Labilibaculum antarcticum: one gene and its partner. The protein of the gene in region 1 binds, or shares a complex with, the protein of each later gene. Links are inferred from orthologs where the notes say so. Each region holds a gene or a part of one and is shown on either strand. Other genes may lie near its edges. The genes, in order: gcvH and ALGA_RS09095.

The links.
Region 2: the proteins of gcvH (region 1) and ALGA_RS09095 are in contact, whole or in part, in a crystal structure (PDB 3A7A), measured with the Escherichia coli proteins. The link is inferred for Labilibaculum antarcticum from one-to-one orthologs.

The regions. Positions count from the first base shown.
Region 1 is NZ_AP018042.1:2,615,656-2,628,737, forward strand. Bases 10,143-13,082 are described here. They hold gcvH (glycine cleavage system protein GcvH), read left to right. Parts: upstream 10,143-11,395; coding sequence 11,396-11,770; downstream 11,771-13,082. Other genes in these bases: sov (T9SS outer membrane translocon Sov/SprA), read left to right, coding at 10,143-11,220; infB (translation initiation factor IF-2), read right to left, coding at 11,900-13,082. Also shown: ALGA_RS10335 (leucyl aminopeptidase family protein), read left to right, coding at 191-1,630; 4-hydroxythreonine-4-phosphate dehydrogenase PdxA, read left to right, coding at 1,866-2,921; Holliday junction branch migration protein RuvA, read left to right, coding at 3,064-3,645; more of sov, read left to right, coding at 3,730-10,142. UniProt on the Escherichia coli protein: The glycine cleavage system catalyzes the degradation of glycine. The H protein shuttles the methylamine group of glycine from the P protein to the T protein.
Region 2 is NZ_AP018042.1:2,305,281-2,318,191, reverse strand. What follows is about bases 5,990-8,758. They hold ALGA_RS09095 (lipoate--protein ligase), read right to left. Parts: upstream 7,982-8,758; coding sequence 6,998-7,981; downstream 5,990-6,997. Other genes in these bases: ALGA_RS09085 (nucleotide pyrophosphohydrolase), read left to right, coding at 8,620-8,758; dtd (D-aminoacyl-tRNA deacylase), read left to right, coding at 8,164-8,616; uvrC (excinuclease ABC subunit UvrC), read left to right, coding at 5,990-6,927. In the rest of the region: ALGA_RS09125 (hypothetical protein), read left to right, coding at 1-435; ALGA_RS09120 (ATP-binding protein), read left to right, coding at 428-835; rRNA maturation RNase YbeY, read left to right, coding at 838-1,263; tRNA uridine-5-carboxymethylaminomethyl(34) synthesis enzyme MnmG, read left to right, coding at 1,415-3,292; ade (adenine deaminase), read left to right, coding at 3,455-5,098; more of uvrC, read left to right, coding at 5,125-5,989; more of ALGA_RS09085, read left to right, coding at 8,759-8,955; deoC (deoxyribose-phosphate aldolase), read left to right, coding at 9,138-10,037; ALGA_RS09075 (PAS domain-containing protein), read left to right, coding at 10,136-12,040; ALGA_RS09070 (polyprenyl synthetase family protein), read right to left, coding at 12,046-12,911. UniProt on the Escherichia coli protein: Catalyzes both the ATP-dependent activation of exogenously supplied lipoate to lipoyl-AMP and the transfer of the activated lipoyl onto the lipoyl domains of lipoate-dependent enzymes.

The DNA of each region.
Region 1 (13,082 bases):
TTATTTTTCCCATTCAAAGCGTAATGCTTTACGCTAAGTTTTTTACTATTTTTACTTGACTATAAAAATTAACGGGAAATATTTATTCATTAGCATTTTGAGATTGTTGATTCACATGATCGGCTATTCTGTTTGATGAATGCGATTTAACCTGTTGGTATTTATAGTGTTTTAACTAATATGAGGTGTGATGAAAATAGAAATAAAATGCTTTCAAAAGCCGGATCAGAATGAAAATATTCTTTATTTGGCAACTACTGATAATTATAAAAATCTTCCTCTTTCCGATTTGGAAATGAAGTTTGCCGAAGATCAAATTGATGCTGAAGTTACATTAATTGAGTTGAATCGTTATACGCACAAAATTTATTTACACGTTTCAAGCAATAAAGTGTATTCAAATTCTGATTTGGAAAAAATGAGGCAGTTGGGCTTCTCTTTGCACACAAAGATTCAGGAAAGTAAAATCTCTAAAATTATTCTACAGGATTACTTGAATCATTCAGAGGCAATATTAGCTTTTGTAGAAGGAGTTTCCTTAACCAATTACCAATTCTTAAAATACTTCACGGATACAAAAAAAACCAAACATACGCTTGATAATCTGACTATTCATAGTGATGTGGTAAGTGAAAAACAGCTAAATGAACTGGAAGCAGTTGTGGAAGGTGTGAAGTTTGCACGTGAACTTGTAAATGAACCTTTAAGCTACCTTACCGCACAAAAATTAAGTGAAGAGATTCAAAAAATGGGCGTTCAGGCAGGCTTTTCAGTAGACGTTTTTGGGAAAAGAAAGATTGAGAGCTTAAAAATGGGAGGCCTTTTAGCAGTAAACAAAGGTAGTATCGATGAGCCAACCTTCTCAATTTTAGAATGGAAATCGGAAGATGCTGTTAATGTGCAACCAATTATTTTTGTTGGGAAAGGTGTTGTGTACGACACAGGAGGATTGAGTCTTAAGCCTACTAAAGATAGTATGGATTTAATGAAGTCAGACATGGGTGGAGCAGCATCGGTGGCCGGAGCTATTTATGCAATCGCAAAAGCTAAATTACCAATTCATGTTATTGGATTGATTCCTGCAACAGACAATCGCCCAGGTGGAAATGCTTATGTTCCTGGCGATGTTGTCGAAATGTATAATGGAAAAACAGTTGAAGTTTTAAATACCGATGCTGAAGGAAGAATGTTGCTGGCGGACGCTCTAAGTTATGCCGATAAGTATAAGCCTGAATTTGTTGTCGATTTGGCAACTTTAACAGGGGCAGCAGCAGCAGCTATAGGAAAGTATGGCGTTGTTGCAATGGGGAACAAAGAGAGTAATAAGAAGATGATTCAATTAAAGGAATCGGGTGAAAAAGTGTACGAAAGACTTGTTGAATTTCCTTTTTGGGAAGAGTTTGACGAGTTGATTAAATCGGACATTGCGGATTTAAAGAATATTGGAGGACGAGATGGCGGAGCAATTACTGCCGGGAAATTTTTGGAACATTTCACGAATTATCCTTGGGTTCATCTCGATATTGCCGGACCCGCATTTGTTAGTCCAATGGATAATTATCGAGGGAAAGGTGGCACTGGTGTAGGTGTTCGTTTGCTATTTGAATTTATTAAACAATATCGCTCCTAGGAATAATCGAAAAGATGATGCTCTTTTATTGAATCTTTCTATTTTTGTAATGAATTTTTATAATTGAGGCACAATGTCTTGCAAATATATTTCTTAGTCACTCTTTGAATTGCATTATTTCAGGAGGTGATTTTAAGAAGTAATTATATAACTGATCATTTTTTTCTATTCGGCAAATATTGCTGAAAAAGACTTTGGAAAATGATATCAGTCCACTGATATAAATAGATAACAGATGAAAAACACTAAGATAAGAGTTGGAATCACTCATGGCGATATTAACGGAATAGGCTACGAGGTTATTATTAAAGCCTTACTAGATGATAGGATGTATGAGCTTTGCACTCCAATTATTTATGGTTCTCCTAAAGTAGCCGCTTATCACAGGAAGGCTCTAAATATAGAAACTTTTAGTTTAAATAATATTATGGATGCTTCGGATGCGCATCCGAATCGAACAAATATTATTAACTGCATTGACGAAAATATTAAAGTTGAGTTAGGTAAATCAACTCCTAGTGCTGGTGAATCTTCTTTTAAAGCTTTAGAAGCTGCTGTTGCTGATCTAGAAAAGGGATTAATTGATGTATTGGTTACAGCACCAATAAATAAGAAGAATATTCAGTCTAAAGATTTTCATTTCCCTGGACATACTGAATATTTGGAAAATAGATTGAATTCAGGTAAATCATTAATGCTTTTGATTAGTGATAAACTTAGAGTTGGCGTTGTTGCCGGTCATGTTCCTATCTCGAAGGTGCCGGAGGTTGTCTCAAAAGAAAATATCATTAGTAAACTGAATATTTTAAATAGCTCTTTACAAAAGGATTTTGGAATTAGAAAACCACGAATTGCTGTGTTAAGTCTTAATCCACATGCTGGCGATGAAGGTTTAATTGGAACAGAGGAGATTGATATAATAATTCCTGCTTTGGAGGAAGTTCGAGAGAAAGGAATTATTGCCTTAGGACCTTATCCGGCCGATGGCTTTTTCGGCTCTTCAGATTATACAAAATTTGATGCTATTTTAGCAATGTATCATGATCAGGGTCTGGCTCCATTTAAAGCATTGTCTTTTGATTCTGGAGTGAATTTTACAGCAGGATTATCCAAGGTTCGTACATCACCTGCTCACGGAACGGCTTATTCTATTGCAGGAACAAATGTAGCATCTGAAAAATCTTTTCAGCAAGCTTTGTATCTGGCAATTGATGTTTTTAGAAGTCGGGAGAATTTTGCAGAAATCAGTAAGAATCCGATGAAATTATCAGAATCTTCAAGAAATTCGTAATTTATTTTTAACAAAAAAAATAAAAGAGCGGTTAAATTTGAATCGCTCTTTCTTTTTTTGTTAAAAGCGAAGTATTGATTGTAAAATTTGCATATTTTTACATATTTTAAGGGTCTAAACAGAAAAATTCAATTCATATTTTATGTTTGAGTATATAAAGGGAGTTATTGATGATCTTACACCGACTTCGGTAGTTGTTGAAACTAGCGGAATCGGTTATTTTTTAAATATTTCATTGAATACATATTCGAAACTGTCTGGACAGAAGGAGGCACAGTTGTATTTGCATCAGGTTGTTCGAGAGGATGCTCATTTGTTTTTCGGATTTTTCGATGCTAATGAAAGAGGTGTTTTTCGCCATTTAATTTCGGTATCAGGAGTAGGTGCAAATACAGCGCGAATGATGCTTTCATCTTTAACACCTTCCGAAATACAAACTGCTATAATTTCAAGCGATGTAAAAACCTTGCAGGGAGTTAAAGGAATTGGAGCTAAGTCTGCTCAAAGAATTATTATCGAGTTAAAAGATAAACTGGGAAAAGATACGGATATCTCTGACTTTTCTTTACCTCAGAACAATACTACTAAGGCTGAAGCGTTATCTGCTTTAGTGATGTTGGGTTTTGCAAAGAATTCAGTAACTAAAGTTATTGATAAAATATTTACAGCAAATCTTGATGCAAGTGTAGAAGATTTAATTAAGCTGGCCTTGAAACAATTATAATAGAAGAACGTAATTGCTTTACTAACCTAAGGTAATCATCAACCATTGAAGAAACTGATTAAATATACTCTGACCCTAATAATAATGTTGATCTGTAGTGCTTTTGGAAGTAATTACAGTATGAATACCCGCAACTTAAATTCGGAATTAGAACTTCAAATAATTCAACAACAGGATACTACCAAACAGACGAACAGAAAGTCGGGGGACGTAGTTAATTTGAAATCACCGTTTCACAAAGATAATCCAGATGCAAAAGACAATTCGCTACGTTATCCATTTGATGATGTAAACGATAATCAAGAGTTTGGTTCTCAAAAACAATCCCCTTTATATCTAAAGGATCCACAAAATATTATAACCTCAATTAAATACGATCCTGTTAGTGGGAATTACATATTGGTGACTAGGATTGGTGATGTTGATTATCGTCGTCCTATTAGTATGACTGCCCAAGAGTATAAAGAATATGAAGCCGAGAAATCTCTTCGTGATTATTGGATGGAACGAAGCCGAGATGATGGATCTTTAGGAGGAGACGAATTAGTGCCTGATTTAAAATTAGGGGGGCAATTTGTCGATAAAATCTTTGGAAGCAATACTATCTCTATAAAACCTCAAGGTTCAGCAGAACTAACTTTTGGTATCAATACAACCAAAGTCGAAAATCCAACCCTTCCTGTAAATCTTCGAAAAACAACCAGTTTCGATTTTGATGAAAAAATTCAAATGAATGTAACTGGTACTGTTGGAGAGAAGTTGAAGATGGATGTGAATTACAATACTGAAGCAACTTTTGATTTTGAAAATCAAATGAGATTGGAGTATTCTGGAGATGAAGATGAAATTATTAAGAAAATTGAAGCAGGTAATGTTTCAATGCCAATCTCGAATACACTGATCACTGGTGGACAAAACTTGTTTGGAGTAAAGGCCCAATTGCAATTTGGTAAGCTATCTGTTACCTCTGTTTTCTCACAACAAAAAGGAGAAACCAGTGTTGTCGAGATGGAGAATGGAGCTCAAGAAAATGAATTTGAGATTTCGGTAGATAAATATGAGGCCAATCGACATTTCTTTCTTTCAAAATATTTTTACGATCATTACGATCAATCTCTTCAAAACCTTCCGGTAGTTAACTCAGCAGTTTCAATCAATAAAGTTGAAGTTTGGGTGACTAATAAATCCTCTAATTTTCAGGATTCTCGTAACCTTGTTGCTTATTTTGATTTGGGTGAAGATGCGTCGAATATATCTAACTCGTCTCTATTTTCTCAAACAGGAACGGGAACTTTGCCAAATAATGAATTGAATGATCTGTATCAACAAATGAATACTGCTTATTCAGGTATTAGAGACATTAATCAGGTTACGAGTACCTTATCACCATTAGCTCCTGGTTTTGTGAGTGGAACTGATTACGAGAAAGTTGAAAATGCCCGCAAACTATCTGAATCAGAATATTCCGTGAACGAAAAATTGGGGTATATTTCCTTAAATCAGGCATTAAATGCTGATGAAGTTTTAGCTGTTTCGTTTGAATATATATACAGAGGTCAAGTGTTTAGAGTCGGTGAATTTACCAGCGATGGAGTTAGTGCTCCGCAAACTCTCATCATGAAATTACTGAAAGGAACCAATCTGAGTCCGCAAATGCCAACTTGGAAGTTGATGATGAAGAATATTTACAACATTGGCGCATATCAAGTTAATCCCGAGGATTTTATTTTGAATGTATTGTATCAAAATGATAATGCAGGAACTGCTGTAAATTATTTACAGGAAGGTGATATTAAAAATAAAATTCTACTTGAAGTATTAAATGTTGATAATCTGAATTCACAATTGGATCCAGGTGCAGATGGTATGTTTGATTTTATCGATGGAATTACAATTTATTCAACGAACGGAAGAATTATATTTCCTGAAATTGAACCTTTTGGTAGCTATTTAAGAGCTAAGATTGGTAATGATGCAATTGCTGATAAATATGTGTTTGAGGAACTTTATAGCTTAACACAAAATGATGCACAGCAAATTGCAGAAAAAAACAAATATAGTTTAAAGGGTAGTTATAAATCATCCACGAGCTCAGAGATTTCTTTGAATGCTTTAAATGTGGAACCGGGTTCGGTAAGTGTTAAAGCAGGTGGTCGGGAATTAGTTGAGAATATTGATTATACTGTTGATTATACATTAGGAAGGGTCAAAATCATTAATCAAAGTCTATTGGAATCCAGTACTCCAATTTCTATTTCATCAGAAAATAATTCTTTATTTAATATTCAAACTAAAACCTTAATGGGTGTTCAAATGGATTATCAGTTTAATGATGATTTTAATTTGGGTGCTACAATGATGCACCTTTCAGAACAGCCACTTACTCAGAAAGTGAATATTGGAGATGAACCAATTTCAAATACTATTTGGGGTTTGAATGGTAGTTATAGAACCGAGTCCCAATTTTTGACTCGGATGGTGGATAAAATTCCATTTATCGAGACCAAAGAGCCTTCGTCAATTGCGGTTGAAGGTGAATTTGCGCAATTGGTGCCAGGACACAACAAAGCAATTGGAAGTTCAGGAACAGCTTATATCGACGATTTTGAGGGAACAGAAACTTCTATTGATATGAAGAGTTTGAGCTCTTGGGTTTTGGCCAGTACCCCACAAAATAATGATCTTTTGTTTCCAGAAGGAAATTTGAATAATGATTTGGCATATGGTTTCAACCGTGCGAAATTAGCTTGGTACGTAATTGACCCACTATTCTTAAGAAATAGTTCTGCTACACCCGGACACATTAAGTCTGATAAAGAACAGCAATCGAATCATTTTGTTAGAGAGATATTTGAAGAAGAAATTTGGCCGAATAAGGAGAGAGCCTCTGGAGTTCCTACTAATATTTCGGTATTGAATATGGCATATTACCCTGAAGAAAAAGGGCCTTATAATTTTGATGTCGATGGACAAGCTGGTATTTCTCAAGGTATGAATTCAGATGGTAGTTTGAAAGTTCCTGAATCGAGATGGGGTGGTGTGATGAGAAAAATTGAAACCAACGATTTTGAAGCTGCAAATATTGCTTATGTGGAGTTTTGGATGATGGATCCATTTGTATATGATCCAGATCATAAAGGGGGAGATTTGTATTTTAACCTTGGTAATGTTTCGGAAGATATATTGAGAGATTCGCGTAAATCATTTGAGAATGGATTACCAACTGACGAGGTGGTGACTTTGGTAGATAGTACAAAATGGGGACGAGTTCCATTGGTTCAGTCTTTGGTTAATGCTTTTGATAACAATACCAACTCTAGAAGATATCAGGATGTTGGATTGGATGGTTTAAGTTCGAATGATGAGCTGAGCTATTATCAAGAATACATTCAGGCAATTAGTATTTCAACAAATCTGGGAACTGGTTCGCCAGCATATGTTTTGGCTCAAAATGACCCTTCCAGTGATGATTATCATTATTTTAGAGGTGCTGATTACGATAGTGAAGAACTGAGCATTTTGGAGCGGTATAAGAAATATAATGGCCCTGAAGGTAACTCACCAACCTCTGAACTTTCTGGAAGTTCTTATCCTACATCTGCAACCACATTGCCCGATGTGGAGGATATCAATCACGATAATACGTTGAGTGAGACTGAAGCATATTATCAATATAAAGTGCATTTGGCTCCAACCGAAATGCAGGTAGGCCAAAACTTTATTGTTGATAAAGTAACCAGTAATGTTGATTTAGCAAATGGTACTGATGGTATTGTCGACTGGTATCAGTTTAAGATCCCGGTAGATGAGTTTGAAGATATCTATGGCAATATTAGCGACTTTACATCAATTCGATTCATGAGAATGTTCATGAAAGATTTTGAAGAGGATGTGGTTCTTCGATTTGCAACTCTTGATTTAGTTCGTGATGATTGGCGGAGATATGAACAATCTATCAATGAAGATGAATTGGATTTTTCTACTTCGGATGCAGGATTTGATATTACTGCAGTGAATATTGAAGAAAATGCCAGCAAGCAACCAGTAAACTATATTTTGCCTCCGGGAATTGATAGAGTTGTGGATCCTAGTAATCCGCAATTAATTCAATTGAATGAGCAGGCGATATTGTTGAAAGTTACTGATCTTGAGAATGGGAAAGGAAAAGGGGCTTACAAGACCCTTAATATGGACATCAGGAAATATGGTAAACTTAAAATGGATGTTCATGCTGAAGAGATTGAAGGTTTTGCTGTTAGAGATGAAGAAGTGAGCGTATTTATTCGTTTAGGATCTGATTATCAGGATAACTACTATGAATATGAAATTCCATTAAAGTTAACTTCTCCAGGTCTTTACAATGGAGATAATGAAGATGATCGATTGGCAGTTTGGCCTGACGAAAATCGTTTTGATTTTAACCTTCGGTTGTTCCAAACTATAAAGCAACTTCGTAATGATGCTATGAGAGAAGTTGGTTCAACTATTGAATACTCTACGGGGTACAATTTATCTGTGGGAGAGTTGTCAAGTGATGCTGATCCTTTGCACGATGGACATATCGTGAGAATAAAAGGTAATCCAAACCTAGCGAATGTTAAAACTGTAATGGTTGGTATTAAGAATCCTACCAATGATGTTACAGGAAGCGATGATAATCTGCCCAAATCGGCAGAGGTATGGCTAAATGAGTTACGATTAACAGATTTTGATGAAGATGGAGGTTGGGCAGCTAACCTTCGTGTAACAACAAAACTGGCCGATTTTGGTACTGTTACTTGGGCAGGAAGTAAAATTACATCTGGTTTTGGTGGCATCGAAGATGGTGTTAACGATCGATACAAAGATGATATCTTTCAGTATGATTTATCTGCTAGTTTTGAGCTGGGTAAATTTTTCCCTGAAAAATCGGGTGTTCGTATCCCATTGTATTATGCCATTTCAGAAGAAACAATAAGTCCTGAATACAATCCGTTAGATCCAGATATTCCTTTGGATGTAGCATTGGAGAATGCCGCATCTAAAACAGAGCGGGATTCAATTGAAAAAATGTCTCAGGAGTACACCAAAAGGAAGAGTTTTAATCTGACTAATGTCCGTATTGAAAAGGCGGAAGGAAAACCGAAATTGTTTGACGTTTCTAATTTATCTCTTACATATTCCTATAACGAAACCTATTCTCGAGATGTGAATACAGTTCGTGATTTGGAAAAGAATTACAGGGGAGTTATAAGTTATAACTACAATAACCGACCTAAGAATGTTCAACCATTTAAGAGAGTAAAGGCTTTTCAAAAACCAGCATTTCGCTTATTAAAAGATTTTAATTTCTACTACTTGCCAACGCAACTTTCTTTCCGATCGGACATACAACGCTATTATCGTGAAATTGAGAAAAGAAATATAGAAGAACCAGGATTAAAGATTAAACCAACTTTTGATAAGGATTTTATTTGGTATCGCTATTACGATTTAAAGTATAACCTCACAAAAGGATTGAAATTTGATTTCTCAGCGACGAATACATCTCGAATTGATGAACCTGATGGTATTGTTGATAAGGATAGAGACCGTGACACCTACAATATTTGGAAAGATTCAATCTGGAATAATGTTATGGATGGTGGTAGAAATATTCAATATCATCATAATTTTAATCTAACCTATACGGTACCAATTAATAAAATACCTTGGTTTAATTGGACATCTGTAACAGCCCGTTATGCTGGGGCTTATGACTGGAATGCTGGTGCAATTACTGCTGATACTATCGAATTGGGAAATACCATTCGAAATTCAAATAATATTCAGGTAAATGGACAGTTGAATTTGGTTAATCTGTATAATAAAATTGGTATACTGAAAAAAATAAACCGGAAATATAGTTCCAATCGGAAATACAAGAAGAAAACCGAAAACTTCAAGAAGGTAAATTTTGAAAGTACAGTTGATGAATTAAAAGCTGGGATACCGACTTCAATATATCACAAATTGTCAACCGAGGATATTTCTATTAAAGTGTACGATACACAAGGAAAAGAAGTGGCAGTTAAGGTGAAATCAGTAACTGGTAACAGAGCCAAAATTACAGCAAGCGAAAACGTGAAAAACGTTCGTGTGAGAGTAAATGGAAAGCTTTCGGAAAGCAGTAATGTTTTTGAAGCAATAGGTGAAAATATCCTTAGAGTAGTAATGAGTGTGCGTAATATCTCCATTAATTATTCAGAGATTAACTCAACCACTTTGCCAGGATATTTGCCACAAACTAATTACTTTGGAGGGGAAGCTTATAATGGAACGAAGGCTCCGGGCTTTAATTTCTTAATTGGTAATCAAGATACTAATTTTGCCAGAAGTGCGGCTGAGAAAGGCTGGATTACAAATGATGAAGCATTAAATGAACCCTATGTAATGAGTCACACTCAGAATTTGACGATAAGAAGTACCGTTGAACCCGTAAAAGGTTTGAAAATCGATTTAACGGCAAATCGGAATTATTCAAAAAATAGAAGTGAATATTATCTTTACGATTCGGGAAATGATAGTTTTAGTGCCGAAAACCTTGTTAAATCTGGTAACTTCAGCATGAGTTTCTTAAGTTTGAAATCTGCATTCTTTACCATCGGAAATACAGGAGATTACTCATCGGTATATTTCGACGAATTTTTAGAGAATAGAAAATTGGAGTCATCAAGACTAGCCGAAAAACGTTACGGAGATAGTTTTGAGAGTTATTCATTATTGGATGATAAAGGTGAGAATACCGGTTTTTATGAAGGATATGGATCTACCTCTCAGGAAGTATTAATTCCGGCTTTCCTAAAGGCATATGGAAATGGAGGCAAAGGTTACAATAAATTATTCCCGACTATTTCTCGAATGCAACCAAATTGGAGAGTTACATTCGAAGGCTTATCTAAATTACCATTAATTAAGAGGTATTTTAAATCAATAAATTTGAGTCATTCGTATAATGCTACATATAATGTAGGTTCCTACAATACCAATTTAACCTACGAAGAAGGTGATGATGGTTTCAGTATTATCCAAGATATGGCTGATAACTTTTTACCTCTTTACGAAGCCAATTCCATTTCGATAAACGAGCAGTTTAACCCGCTGATTAATATTGATATGATCTGGAAAAACAACATCTCAACTAGTTTTGAAATTAAGCGGACCCGAAATTTAATTCTAGGTTTGTCTAACACGCAATTGACTGAAGTTGCTTCAAATGAAATGATTTTCGGTTTGGGTTATCGATTCGATGATTTTGGAATGATCATTGGCTCTGGATCAAAACAGAAAAAATACAAGAGTGACTTAAGTCTACGTGGAGATTTATCTATTCGTAAGAATAATACGATCATTAGAAAGATTGTTGATGAAGTAAATCAGTTGACATCTGGACAGAAGGTTGTAACCGTGAAGGTAAGTGCAGATTATGTCTTGAGTAATCGATTCAATTTAAGATTGTATTATGATCGTATTGTGAATACTCCTTATGTGTCGCTTTCGTACCCAACTACTACTACCGAATTTGGGGCGAGTATTCGATTTACTCTTTCGAATTAGAAGCTTGGTGATAGTTCTATATATCTAGGGCTTTTTGGTCTGTTTAGTTGATTATTGGGAGTGGATAAGAATAAGTTATAAAACATTGAAATCTGTTTCGGCTGATATCTTATAATTAAAAAAAAAATGTAAATTTGAACAGTAGTTTAACACTCTTAATAAACAACATACTATCATGAATGTACCTGATAATTTAAAGTATACCAAAGATCACGAATGGATTCGTGTTGAAGGCGATGAAGCTTTTATTGGTGTTACTGATTTTGCTCAAGGCGAGCTTGGAGATATCGTTTTCGTTGAAGTCGAAACTGAAGGCGAGGAACTTGATAAAGAAGAAATATTTGGAACTATTGAGGCAGTAAAAACTGTTTCTGATTTGTTCATGCCAATTGGTGGTGAAGTATTGGAGTTCAATGATAAATTAGAGGAAGCTCCAGAATCGATTAACTCTGATCCTTATGGTGAAGGTTGGATCGTAAAGATTAAAATAGAAAATGCTGCTGAATTGGAAGAATTATTATCTGCAGATCAGTACAAGGAATTATTGTAAGAATTCTATATACAATGAAACCCTCATACATTACGTGTGAGGGTTTTTTTTATGTGTTTTACTACCTAGTTTAGGTCATAAAAAAAGCAGGCTCTAAAACCTGCTTTTTACTATTTATATAATTGTGTATTACAATTTTTTCTTTATTTCGATTTCTTCGAATGCTTCTACCATATCGCCAATTTTGATGTCGTTGTATTTCTCGATATTCAAACCACACTCGTATCCTTTGGCAACTTCTTTCACATCATCTTTGAAACGTTTCAGTGAACCAAGTACTCCAGTGTAAACCACAATACCATCGCGGATTAAACGGATTCTCGAATTACGATTGATTTTTCCATCACGAACAAGACAACCAGCAATATTACCTACTTTGGTAATATTGAATACTTCAACAACTTCAACAGTAGCAATAATTTCTTCCTTAATTTCAGGAGAAAGCATTCCTTCCATAGCCGATTTCAATTCTGCAATTGCATCGTAGATAATTGAGTACAAGCGGATGTCGATTTCTTCCTTCTCTGCAAGCTTTCTTGCTCCAATAGAAGGTCTAACCTGGAATCCAATAATAATTGCGTTAGATGCAGTTGCAAGCAGTACATCCGATTCGGAAATCTGACCAACAGCCTTATGAATAACATTTACCTGAATTTCTTCAGTAGAAAGTTTAATTAATGAGTCTGAAAGTGCTTCAATAGAACCATCAACATCACCTTTCACAATAACATTAAGTTCCTGGAAGTTTCCAATTGCAATTCGACGTCCAATCTCAGCAAGAGTGATGTGCTTCTGAGTACGAAGACCTTGCTCACGTTGCAGTTGTTCACGTTTGTTAGCAATTCCACGTGCATCTTTTTCACTTTCCAGAACGTGGAAGTTATCACCCGCTTGAGGTGCACCGTTCAAACCAAGAATCAAAGCTGGTTCAGAAGGACCTACTTTGTCAATTTTGTTTCCACGTTCGTTATACATCGCTTTTACGTGACCAGTATAACTACCAGCAAGCAAAACATCACCAACTTTTAATGTTCCGGCTTGTACCAATAAAGTGGTAACATAACCTCTACCTTTATCTAAGGATGATTCGATTACTGAACCGATTGCACGTTTATTTGGATTTGCTTTTAATTCAAGCATTTCTGCTTCTAAAAGAACTTTTTCAAGCAACTCCTCAATGTTAACACCGTTTTTAGCTGAAATTTCCTGACACTGGTATTTACCACCCCAGTCCTCAACTAAATAATTCATGTTTGCTAATTCGCTTTTAATTCTTTCCGGATCAGCACCGACCTTATCAATCTTGTTAATT
Region 2 (12,911 bases), 320 kb from region 1 along the record:
AAAAAAAGTTCATCAGAGAAGCTCGGCAAATTCTTACAAAAGCAGGAAATGTTTAAACAAAGTTTAAGCGAAATGATGCAAAAAGGAGGTGTAGGAGATGAAACAGAGAATATATTACGTGAAATAATGAAAATGATTGATCAAACGGAATTGGATCTATCAAATTTTTCTATAAATTCGAATACCGTTAATAGACAGAATAGAATAATTTCACGTTTATTAGAAGCTGAAAACGCCCATAGAGAAAAAGATTTTGACAAAAAAAGGGAAAGTAATTCAGGAAATATTATCAAATTGAGTAACCCTATAGAAATATTTGAGTATAAAAGAGTACGAACAGATTTTGAGGGACTTTTTGATGACTCTTATGTAAAGATGCTCGATTACTATAATAAATTGTATTTGGATTACATGATCAAAATTAATAATGACTAAATCAGAAAAATTGCTAGTCTTTCCGTCCGAATTAGAAAATATAAGTAGAGTTGAAAAACTCATAGATGAAATTTCATCATCTCATAACCTTAGTTCTGAAATCTACGGGAAAATTTCGGTTGCCATTATCGAGGCAGTGAATAATGCAATCTTGCATGGCAACCAGTTAGATATTAATAAAAAGGTGAAAATTGAATACAATATCGATGATGAGTCGATAAGCTTTATTGTGGGGGATGAAGGAAAAGGATTTGACTTTTCGAATATACCTGATCCAACTCTACCTGAGAATTTGGAAAAAACACATGGAAGAGGAATCTTTTTAATGAATCATTTAGCGGATGATATTGAATTCGCTAAAAATGGTGCAATAGTAGAAATGAAATTTATTTTTGGATAAAAATGGTGATTACTTACGATTCGTGTGAAACTAATATTCCCGCGATTGATCAGGAGCGTTTAAGCGAATGGATCAATCGCGTTGTTGTTACTAATGGTTACGAAATAGGGGAGATAAATTACTATTTTTGCTCCGACAATTACTTGCTTGAAATGAATCGTGAACACCTGAATCACGATTATTTTACGGATATTATTACTTTTGATTATACCGTTTCTGATATTGTATCAGGAGATTTATTTATTAGTATAGATACAGTTCTGGATAACGCAAAAGAATATGGATGCGATTACTTTCAGGAATTGCATCGTGTAATGATTCATGGAATCCTTCATTTAATGGAAATTGACGATAAAACTGATGAGGATCAGGAAATAATGACTCAAAAGGAAGACGAATCATTAGCATTACTTTCCAATATTGATTAAATTTGTAAAATTTTTTGAGTTTATTAATCTGAATACTAGATTTTCAGCCAGGGTTTAATCTTTGTATGTTGCTGGTTATCAGCTGTGTAGGCGAATGATTATTTTCACGGAAGAATATTAAAGAATAACGAATACAAATATCTTATAATATATGTTGCCTAAGTACGATGTTATAGTGGTTGGTGCCGGTCATGCCGGATGTGAGGCGGCGGTAGCTGCGGCAAATCTGGGATCTTCGGTTCTTTTGATTACCATGGATATGAATAAAATTGCTCAAATGTCATGTAATCCAGCTATTGGAGGAATTGCAAAAGGGCAAATTGTTCGTGAATTAGATGCCTTGGGAGGGTTTACAGGAATAGTTGCCGACCGTTCGTCCATTCAATTCCGAATGCTAAATCGCTCCAAAGGGCCTGCTATGTGGAGCCCAAGATCACAATGCGATAGAATGATTTTTTCTTCAGAATGGAGAAAAATTGTTGAAAATACAGATAATCTTGACATGTGGCAGGATGCCGTTGTTGGGATACTTATTGAAGAGGGGAAAGCTGTTGGGGTGACAACCAAATTAGGAATTGATATTCCAGCCAAATCAGTAATTCTTACTAATGGAACCTTTCTTAATGGATTAATACATGTTGGCAGCAAGCAAGAAAAAGGGGGGCGAACTTCAGAACCAGCCTCAGTAGGTATTAGTGAACAATTGAAAAGTGTCGGTTTTGAGGTAGGCAGAATGAAAACAGGAACGCCGGCCCGTTTAGATGGTCGAAGTATCGATTTTTCTCTAATGAAGAGGCAAGATGGGGAAGAAGGATTTTATCAGTTTTCTTATTTAACCGACCATGTTGATAGAACTCTTACTCAGAGACCCTGTTATATTACGTATACAAATCCAAAAGTTCATGATGAATTACGCAAAGGATTTGAGGAATCACCAATGTACAATGGAACGATTCAGAGTACAGGACCAAGATATTGTCCGAGTATAGAGTCTAAACTGTCAACTTTTGCAGAGAAACAAGAGCATTTGCTTTTTTTGGAGCCTGAAGGAGAGTACACTCATGAGTATTATGTCAATGGATTTTCATCCAGTCTACCTTGGGATGTTCAGTTAAAAGCGCTTCAGCAAGTTCCGGGTTTGGAAAAGGTGAAAATGTATCGTCCGGGATATGCAATTGAATATGATTATTTCGATCCCACTCAACTTTATCATACACTGGAAACCAAATTAGTTTCTAATTTATTTTTTGCCGGCCAGATTAATGGAACAACCGGTTATGAGGAAGCTGCAGCTCAAGGAATGATGGCAGGTATAAATGCAGGCTTGTCGGTACAAGAAAAGGACGCTTTTACACTAAATAGAGATGAAGCTTACATTGGAGTTCTAATTGACGATTTGGTAACAAAAGGTGTTGATGAGCCTTACCGAATGTTTACCTCTCGAGCAGAATATCGTATTTTATTAAGACAGGATGATGCCGATTTACGACTAAGTCCGAAGGCTTTTGAGTTGGGATTGGTTGGAGAAAAACGAATGAATTTGCTAAAAGAGAAGATTGAGTTTAGAGATAAATTGGTTACCTTTTGTAAAGAGTTTAGTTGCAAACCAAAATTTTTAAACCCAGTACTCGCGAAATTAGGAACAGCTCCATTAAAGCAAGGGGTGAAATTATATGATATTATTCTAAGACCTCAAGTTCAAATTTTGGATTTAGTGGAAGATGTATTACCGTTAAAAGAATTGATAGATTCAATTCCAAGCAGGCGAGAAGAAGTTATTGAAGCGGCGGAGGTTCTTATAAAATATTCAGGCTATATCAACAGAGAAAAGTTGATAGCAGAAAAACTAACACGCTTGGAAAATATAAATATAAAAGGTCGTTTTGAATACACAAGTTTACAATCAATTTCGACTGAAGCCAGACAAAAATTGGATAAAATACAACCGCAAACCATCGGTCAGGCATCTCGTATATCGGGTGTTTCACCTAGCGACATAAACGTTCTTTTAGTGCTCATGGGACGATAACGTTCCACGTGGAACTAAGGAGTATTTTAAAATAGTTTACTCCTTAAAATGCCCGAAATCGGCTTTTCACACTTGAGAAGGCTTATTTCGGGCATTTTTGAAGGCAATATTGAGCTATTCTATGAATTTAATAAGATCATTAAAATTGATAATATACAAGACATGACAAGTAATACATTTTCAATATCAGGTAAAGTGATAGATGTAATTTCACGAGAAATAATCAAAGCTGAAGTTGTGGTTGAAGAGGGGCGAATTACTTCCGTTACGCAAAGAGATTCTGTTCCGGATCATTATATTTTACCAGGACTTGTTGATGCACATATGCACATTGAAAGTTCGCTCTTGATACCAAGTCGATTTGCAAATTTAGCAGTTCGACAGGGTACATTGGGATTGGTGACAGACCCACACGAAATAGCAAATGTGTTGGGCGAGATTGGTGTCGATTTCATGATTAATGATGCTAAAAAAGTTCCGTTGGAAATTCGCTTCGGTGTTCCTTCGTGTGTTCCTGCAACTCCTCACGAAACTTCAGGTTTTGTTTTGGACAGTAATATTGTGGAAAGTTTACTGAAGAGAGAAGAGGTGGTTTGTCTTGCAGAGGTTATGGATTTTGTAGGGGTAATAAACGATGATCTTGAGGTACTCAAAAAAATAGTTGCCTGTAAAAAACTTGGGAAAAAAATAGATGGTCATGCTCCTGGATTAAAAGGGCAGGATCTGAAAAAATATGTGGCATCAGGTATTTCTGCAGATCATGAATGTTCTACTTTAGAGGAAGCTCTTGAAAAAATTTCATTAGGGATGATGATTCAAATACGAGAGGGAAGCGCCGCTAAAGATTTTGATGCACTTTGTTCTTTATTAGAAACTCATCCAGAAAAAATCATGCTGTGTACTGACGATCTACACCCGGATGATTTAATTGAAAAAGGGCATATAAATTACCTGATTAAAAAAGGACTGAAAAAAGGACTTGATTTATTTTCATTACTTCGGGCAGCAAGTTACAATCCAATTCATCACTACGGTTTAGATTTGGGTTTGCTTCAAGTTGGTCATTCGGCAGATTTTATTGTGATTGATAATCCTGAATCATTTATTGTAGAGCAAGCATTTAGAAAAGGAGTTTGCATTTATAAAGACAATGAGGTTTTGTTTGATGTAAGCAATGAAATTATCTTGAATAATTTTAGTCGCAAACCAATTCAGTTATCCGATTTAATTGTAAAAGCGGAAAATGGTTCATTGCGTGCAATGGTGGTGAAGGATGGTGATCTAATAACGGATTCCGTTTTGTGCAAACCGAAGGTTGTGGATAAAAATGTTGTTTCGGATGTAGATAATGATTTGTTGAAAATGGTTGTGATGAGTCGATACGATAATGGTAATCCGGTAATGGGTTTTGCAAAAGGCTTTGGTTATAAAAAAGGAGCCATTGCAGAGAGTATTGCTCATGATAGTCACAATATTATTGCTGTTGGCACGAGCGATGAAGAATTGTTACATGCAATTAATACCTTAATTGAAATGAAGGGTGGGATTGTTGCTGTAAATAATGGGGAAAGTGAATCGGTTCGATTAGAGGTTGCTGGTTTGATGTCGAACAAGACCGGGGAAGACTTAGTTAGGGAGTATGCCAAATTAAATGATTTTGCTTCGGCTCTTGGTTCAAATTTTGAATCACCATTTATGACACTTGCATTTATGTCTTTACTCGTTATTCCAAAACTTAAATTATCGGATAAAGGTCTGTTTGATGTAAAAGAATTTAAGGTGATTAATCTTTTTAAAGAAGAGTAAGCTATATTAGAGGAAAATTAGAATAGGTGATAAAAAACAAAAATACAGATCATTTAAAATCCTTGGTTTCGGCATTGCCGGAAGAGCCGGGAGTGTATCAGTTCTTTGACGAGAGCAATACTATTATATATGTAGGAAAAGCTAAGCGACTCAAACGAAGAGTTGCTTCCTATTTTAATAAAGTTCACGATTCGGCAAAAACCAATATAATGGTTCGCAAGATTGTGGACATCCGACACATTGTGGTGGAGTCGGAAGCTGATGCTTTGTTATTGGAAAATAACTTAATTAAAAAATATCAGCCTCGTTACAACGTTCTCTTAAAAGACGATAAAACATTTCCTTGGATTTGCATTAAAAAAGAAGAATTTCCAAGAGTACTTGTCACCCGATACTTGCTAAAAGATGGAGCCGAATACTTTGGTCCATATACAAGTGTTAGAATGGTGAGAGTTCTAATGGACATGATTAGTTCTTTGTATCAATTGCGGACTTGTAATTTAAAATTGAGTGAGGAGGGTGTAAGGGATCAAAAGTTTAAGCTTTGTTTAGAATTTCATATGGGAAATTGTAAAGCACCATGTGAAGGGAAGGAAAATCAAGAAGAATACAATTTGAAAATTGCAGAAATACGAAATATTCTAAAAGGAAATATTGGTACGGTAACTTCACACTTGAAGGAAAAAATGCAGGAATTGTCTGTTGATTTTAAATTTGAGGAAGCTCATATCATTAAAGAAAAGCTTGATTTACTATCAAAATATCAAAGTAGATCTACTATTGTAAATCCATCAATTAATAATGTTGATGTTTATTCTATTGTCGATGATGAGAACTTTGCTTACGTAAATTTCATAAAGGTTGTTAATGGGGCAATTATTCAAGCCCATACCATTGAGATGAAGAAAAAGCTGGATGAGAGTAAAGAGGATTTACTTTTATTGGCTATTACCGACATTCGACAAAAGATTTTCAGTACAGCAAAGGAAATACTGGTACCTATCGAACTTGATTTGGTGATAGAAAATGTTCGGTTTATTGTTCCTCAGCGGGGAGACAAAAAGAAATTGCTGGATTTATCAGAACGTAACGTCAAATATTACCGTCTGGAGAAGTTAAAGAAGGGGGATAAGTCAATAAAACAATCTCATGCCGATCGAATTGTTGAAACAATGAGAACCGATTTGCGATTGAAAGATGCGCCGGTTCATATTGAATGTTTCGATAACTCGAACATACAAGGAACTATTCCCGTTGCTTCCTGTGTTGTATTTAGGAATGCAAGACCTTATAAAAAAGACTATCGTCATTTTAATATAAAAACGGTAGAAGGAGCAAATGACTTTGCTTCTATGGAAGAAATAATTTATAGACGTTACAGAAGATTGCTTGATGAAAACAAAAGTTTACCACAGCTAATTGTTATTGATGGAGGCAAAGGACAGTTGGGTGCAGCTTTGAATAGTTTGGATAAATTGGAATTGCGTGGAAAGATTTCAGTAATCGGAATCGCTAAAAAATTGGAAGAAATTTATTTTCCGGGTGATCCTTTCCCCTTGTATCTGGATAAGAATTCAGAGACTCTTAAAACCATTCAGCACTTGCGAAATGAATCGCATCGCTTTGCAATTACCTTTCATAGGCAGAAGCGATCAAAGGCATTTATTGTTTCTGAATTGGATAAAATTGAGGGAATCGGACCAAAATCAGTTCAAAAATTAATTCAAAAGTTCAAGTCTGTTGAAAATGTGAGGAAGGCCTCTGTTGCTGAACTGGAAACTGAACTGGGTAATGCAAAAGCTTTAACAGTCCATAAATATTTTAATTAGATGTTATTGATTGAGGTGTTCGTAGAAATTTTAATAGTGCTGTAATTTCAATTTTACTGAAATATGATTCTTAAAAAAGAGCTGATAGGAGTTCTTTATCAGTAATTTCATGAAAGAATAGATTTAAGTCAAGTTCTTTAAGTGTCTTTCTAATAGTGGTTTTATCATGATATTTACCAATTAATTTAGTTTTAAAATGGGAAATCTGATTTTCTACAAGACAATTGCCAAATAATTCAAGATTTTTAATGATTCCTTTCTCTACCTTCATGCTAAGTTCTAGAATGCCACCTCCAGGGAAATTACTAAGTTTTTCAAAAATGTAATTGGGAGAGTAGCCATAGTTCCATTCCCAGTTATTGTATTTTTCTGCCATTAACGCCTCTATCTTCTCAATATCAATTGCTGATAGTTCAAATTTTTTGGCATCCAGGAACTTCGTTTTTAAATCTTCTAAGATTAATTGACCAAACTTCTCTAAACTCATTGAATCGGAAAGGTATTCTGAGATGTTGGTAACCTTACTTCTAATGGATCTAATGCCTCGATCCTTAAACTTGAGAGGATTAACCTTTAGTAGTTGGTTTAGTTGCTTTAAATCGCTCGAAAACAGCATTGTGCCATGCTGCATGACCTTGTTTTTGTAGATGTGAGAAGCATTGCCTGAAAACTTCTTTCCATCAATGGTTAAATCACTTTTTCCTTCGAACTTTGCATCTACGTTTAGCGCCTGAAGAGTATCAACAATCGGCTGACTGTATTTCTGAAAGTCAACCAATTTGCCTTTTTCCCCATTCTTAATAAAGCAATAATTTAGATTTCCTTCATCGTGAAAAACAGTACCTCCTCCAGACATTCTTCTTACAACCGGAATGTTTTCCTGTTCGGCTTTTTCCAAATTTATCTCAGCCAAAGTATTCTGATGTTTCCCAACAATTAGGGCAGGAGTGTTGGTGTATAAAAAGAAGAAATCGTCCTCGTAGTTTTTTAGCAAATACTCTTCGGTGGCAATGTTAAAGGACGGATTAGTAGATGAACTGATAAAATACAGCATGTTTTGTTTGTTAATTTTTCGATCCTACAAATATGATTATTTATTGGGGAATATTTTAATTTAGACTTAATTTTAATAGTGAATTTGTAAGGAAAATCAGCTTTAGCTATTTCATTGCCCTTACTTTTGTTGTGTTATATTTGAAAAGGCTAATAAATTACAATCTTAATAAACATATTGATATGCGTATTGTGATTCAACGGGTTACGCAAGCTACGGTGAGTGTAGATTCTAAAATAATAGGACAAATTTCGAAAGGACTTATGGTTTTGGTAGGGATTGAGACTGCCGATACTGAAGAGGACTCGGAATGGTTAAGTAAAAAAATATGCAATCTTCGAATTTTCGATGATGAAGAGGGCGTAATGAATAAATCATTGATGGATGTTGATGGAAACATTCTGGCAATAAGTCAGTTTACCTTGCATGCTAAAACTAAAAAGGGGAATAGACCCTCTTATATTTTGGCTGCAAAACCGGATATTTCGGTTCCCTTGTATGAGAATTTTGTGGCTTGTCTGGAGAAAGAATCCGGAAAGAAAGTTGAAACAGGAGAATTCGGTGCCGAAATGCAAGTCTCATTGGTAAACGATGGTCCGGTTACCATTGTAATGGATACTAAAAACAAAGAATAGATCATGAATCAGATAGGAATTAAGGAAGCCCAGGAGAAAGTTGATTGGTGGATTAAAAAGTATGGAGTTCGCTATTTTAATGAATTGACCAATATGGCAATTTTGACCGAAGAGGTAGGAGAGGTAGCTCGAATTATCTCTCGGAAATATGGAGAGCAATCTTTTAAGGAAAGTGATAAAGCGGTTGATTTGGCAGATGAAATGGCCGATGTCTTATGGGTTCTGATGTGCTTGGCAAATCAGACAGGAGTCGATTTAAACGAAGCTTTCCAGAAGAATATTGCAAAAAAAACGGAGCGGGATAAGGATCGCCATAAAGGAAATGATAAATTGAAGTAGCTTGATTTGATTCTCCCAGTTGATGGGTGATTAATTAACCGGGCAGGAATAGGGGATGAGTAAAAAAATATCTTAATTTTGAGTTCTTAAAGACAATATCCTTACTTTTAGAAGTTTGGATAATTGATGGAAAAATCAGCGAATAAAGATTCGCAACTGGTTATTAATCACTTACATACATTATGAAGAAAGACATTTTAGAAATCTTAAGATCATACGATCTTAAGATTAGCGATGCAGAAGTTAAAGCAAATGTCAAATCAATTTTGGACAAAGACTTTGAAGCTTTGTACACAATTGAAAATTTAAAGAAGAATTTTTCTTTTATAGATTTAACGACACTGAACTCAACAGACACGCACGCAAAGGCTAAAAGTTTTGCTGACAATGTAAATAACTTCCAGAATGATTTTGACATGCCAAATGTGGCTGCTATTTGTGTATATCCATACCAAGTGCCTACATTGAATGAAAACTTAAAAGCTGAGGGCGTTAGAATTGCTTCCGTAGCAGGTGTTTTCCCATCTTCTCAATCATACGTTGAAGTTAAAGCATTGGAATGTAAAATGGCTGTTGAAAAGGGAGCTGACGATATTGATATTGTGATATCAATTGGCGCTTTTTTAGAAGGACATTATCAAACTGTATTCGATGAAATTGTTATTCAGAAAGAAGCTTGTGGTAAAGCACATTTAAAAGTTATTCTTGAAACGGGAGAACTTAAAACGTCAGAAAACATTCGTACGGCATCTATTATAGCCATGGAAGCTGGTGCTGATTTTATTAAGACATCAACCGGTAAGGTTCCTGTTAACGCAACTTTAGAAGCCGCTTATGTCATGACTCAGGCAATTAAAGAGTATTTTGACAGGACAGGAAAGATGATTGGCTTTAAGCCCGCAGGTGGAATTTCAACAGGTAAAGATGCAATTGAGTTTTTTGCAATTTCAAAAAGTAACCTAGATGAAAATTGGTTAACTAATAAATACCTAAGAATAGGAGCCTCCAGCCTGGCAAATAACCTATTGAAAGAAATCCATTTTATCGAAACGGGTGAGCAAAAAGAAATAAAGTATTTTTAAAATACTGCATTTAATAAATGAAAGTCGGATTATTTCCGACTTTTTTTATTTACTTGCGGTAAAAATATTTAACATCACCTTTAATTGTTTATTCCTTCATGTACAATGAATCCCATGATCCGTTGAAGAATAAAGTTCAAGAACTCGAAAATGAAATAAAAAGATTACGTAAGCTAATTCCTCAGGAGTATCTTACAGATGAATACTTTCAGTCTAAATCTTTAAATAGTAAAGATTCACTTTCGGTAATTGATACGAATTTCACTTTAATTGATGTAAATGCAAAACGGCTAATAGGAACAGGTTTAAAACGATCTGAATTAATTGGTGAAAAATGTCATAAGATTTTTTATGGTTTAGATAAACCTTGTGATGAATGTGTTGTTCCCCAGATTATAAAAAGCAAAGAAGCAAATAGTTTCCTAAAGTCAAACCTAGATAATAACAAGATTAGGTTTGAAGAAAAACATCTTTCCCCTGTTTTAAACAAGAAAGGAAATGTTGAAAGAATTATTGTCCAAAGCAAAGACATTTCCAGTTACTACCATCTGGTAGATCGAATAGGACAAAGAGAAGAATTCTACAAAAATATTTTTGAGTCAGCCGGAGATGCTTTTTTGGTTCATGATGAAACAGGAAGATTAATAGAATTCAGTTCCCGACTAAGTGATTTGTTGGAATACACCAAAGAGGAATTGAGTAACTTAAATGTTAGCGATATTGATGATCCTAGTTATTCTATGCATTTTGATCAACGTCAGAAGTATATAGAAACGGAAGGTTCGGCGCTATTTGAGACCAGTTTGATTAGTAAATCAGGAGAAAGAATTCCGGTTGAAGTAAGTGCTAATTTAATCAGCTTTTCAAATACAAATATTTCATTTGTTGCCATAAGGGATATCAGGAAAAGGAAACTAGCTGAAAAAAAATTGTTGGAAAGTGAAGAGCGATTCCGAACTTTAGTTGAAAATGCTCCGGATTTAATCATGCGATTTGATGTGGATTACAAACATCTTTTTGTGAATTCAGCTTCATTCAACATTCTAAAAATGCAGCCGGAGGAATTTATTGGGAAAACTCACTTCGAAATGGGCTTTCCAAAAGATAAGTGTGAGTTTTGGGAACGTGAAATTGATTTAGTTTTCCAATTGAAGAAGCCACATAGTGCCGATTTTAGTATTTCATTTGAGGGTGAAGTTCATCATTTTGAATGGCAATTAATCCCGGAATTAAATTTGGCTGGAGAATGCGAAACCATACTTGCGATTGCTCGTGATATCACCGTTCGAAAAAGAAGTGAAAATGCATTCAAAGAGGCTATCAAGACGAAAGATAAATTCTTTTCAATTATAGCCCATGATTTAAAAAATCCATTTAATGCTTTACTGCCAATAGCTAAAAATCTGTATCAAAACTGTAGGGAAATGTCAGAAGATCAAATCTTTGAGGCTTCCACGATTATTCATTCTGCGGCTAAACAAGAGTACAACTTACTGAAAAATTTACTGGAGTGGGGAAGGTCGCAAATGGGGAAAATTGTAAATGCACCCAAGCAGATTAATCTCTTAGAGCTGGTGGAGTCGAATATTCAGCTTCATAAGACCAAAGCAGATCGGAAAAATATCCACGTAAGAATAAGCAAGGGGGCAAATACCATGGCTTTTGCCGATGAATACATGCTGGATACAGTAATTCGGAATTTATATTCCAATGCAATAAAATTCACTAATCCAGGAGGGAATATCCAAATTAGGATAGGTAGAAGTGGTTCAAAATCAATAATCTCTGTTGAAGATGATGGATTAGGCATTAGTGAGGCAAATCAGAAAAGACTGTTTCGACTTGATACGAATTACACAAGAGTTGGAACCTGTGAAGAGTCCGGGACAGGTTTAGGTTTACTGCTTTGTTATGAATTTGTAATCCAAAATAATGGAACAATATCCTTGGAAAGTTCGTCTGGTAAAGGAAGTATTTTCACTGTAGAACTTCCTTCAAACTAGATAAACTATTTATTTCTGCTAATCGTGTAATCAACTATGTTGACTAAGGCTTCCTTCGCTTCAGAGGAAGGAAACGCATTTAAAACATCCAATGCTTTTTGCTTGTATTCGAGCATTTTATCTCTTGTGTATTCAATACCACCTTTTTCTTTAACGAAAGCGATTAATTCGTTCACTTTTTCAGAGTTTTTATTGTGTTTACGAACAATTTTAAGTGCCCATCGACGCTCTTTTTCAGAAACTTCCCTTAAAACGTAAATCAAAGGGAGGGTTAATTTTTTTTCTTTAATGTCATTGCCCGTTGGCTTTCCAATACTGCCTTGTTTTTCGTAATCAAATAAATCATCTTTCATTTGAAAAGCAATGCCAAGGTATTCTCCAAATTTCTTAAGCTTTTGCTGATCTTCGTAATTTGCTTTTGCCGAAATTGCTCCCAATTGAGTACAAGAAGCCATTAAACTTGCCGTTTTCTTATAAATGATATCAAAATAAACCTCTTCCGTAATGTTTAATTTTCTTGATTTTTCCAATTGAAGCAATTCGCCTTCACTCATCTCTCTAACTGCATTAGAAACAACTTTAAGCTGTTCAAATTCGTTATTATCAAGAGCAATAAGCAGACCTTTCGATAGCAGAAAATCTCCAACTAAAACGGCAGCTTTCGTTTTCCACAAAGCATTAATCGAAAAAAAGCCTCTTCTTTCATAGGCTTCATCAACAATATCATCATGTATTAAAGTGGCAGTATGCAGTAATTGGGTTAGGGCCGCCGCAGTATAGGTCGAATCATTAATTTCTCCGGTAAGCTTAGCACTTAAAAAAACAAGAATAGGTCTTATTTCTTTTCCTTTACGTTTTATAATGTAACGGT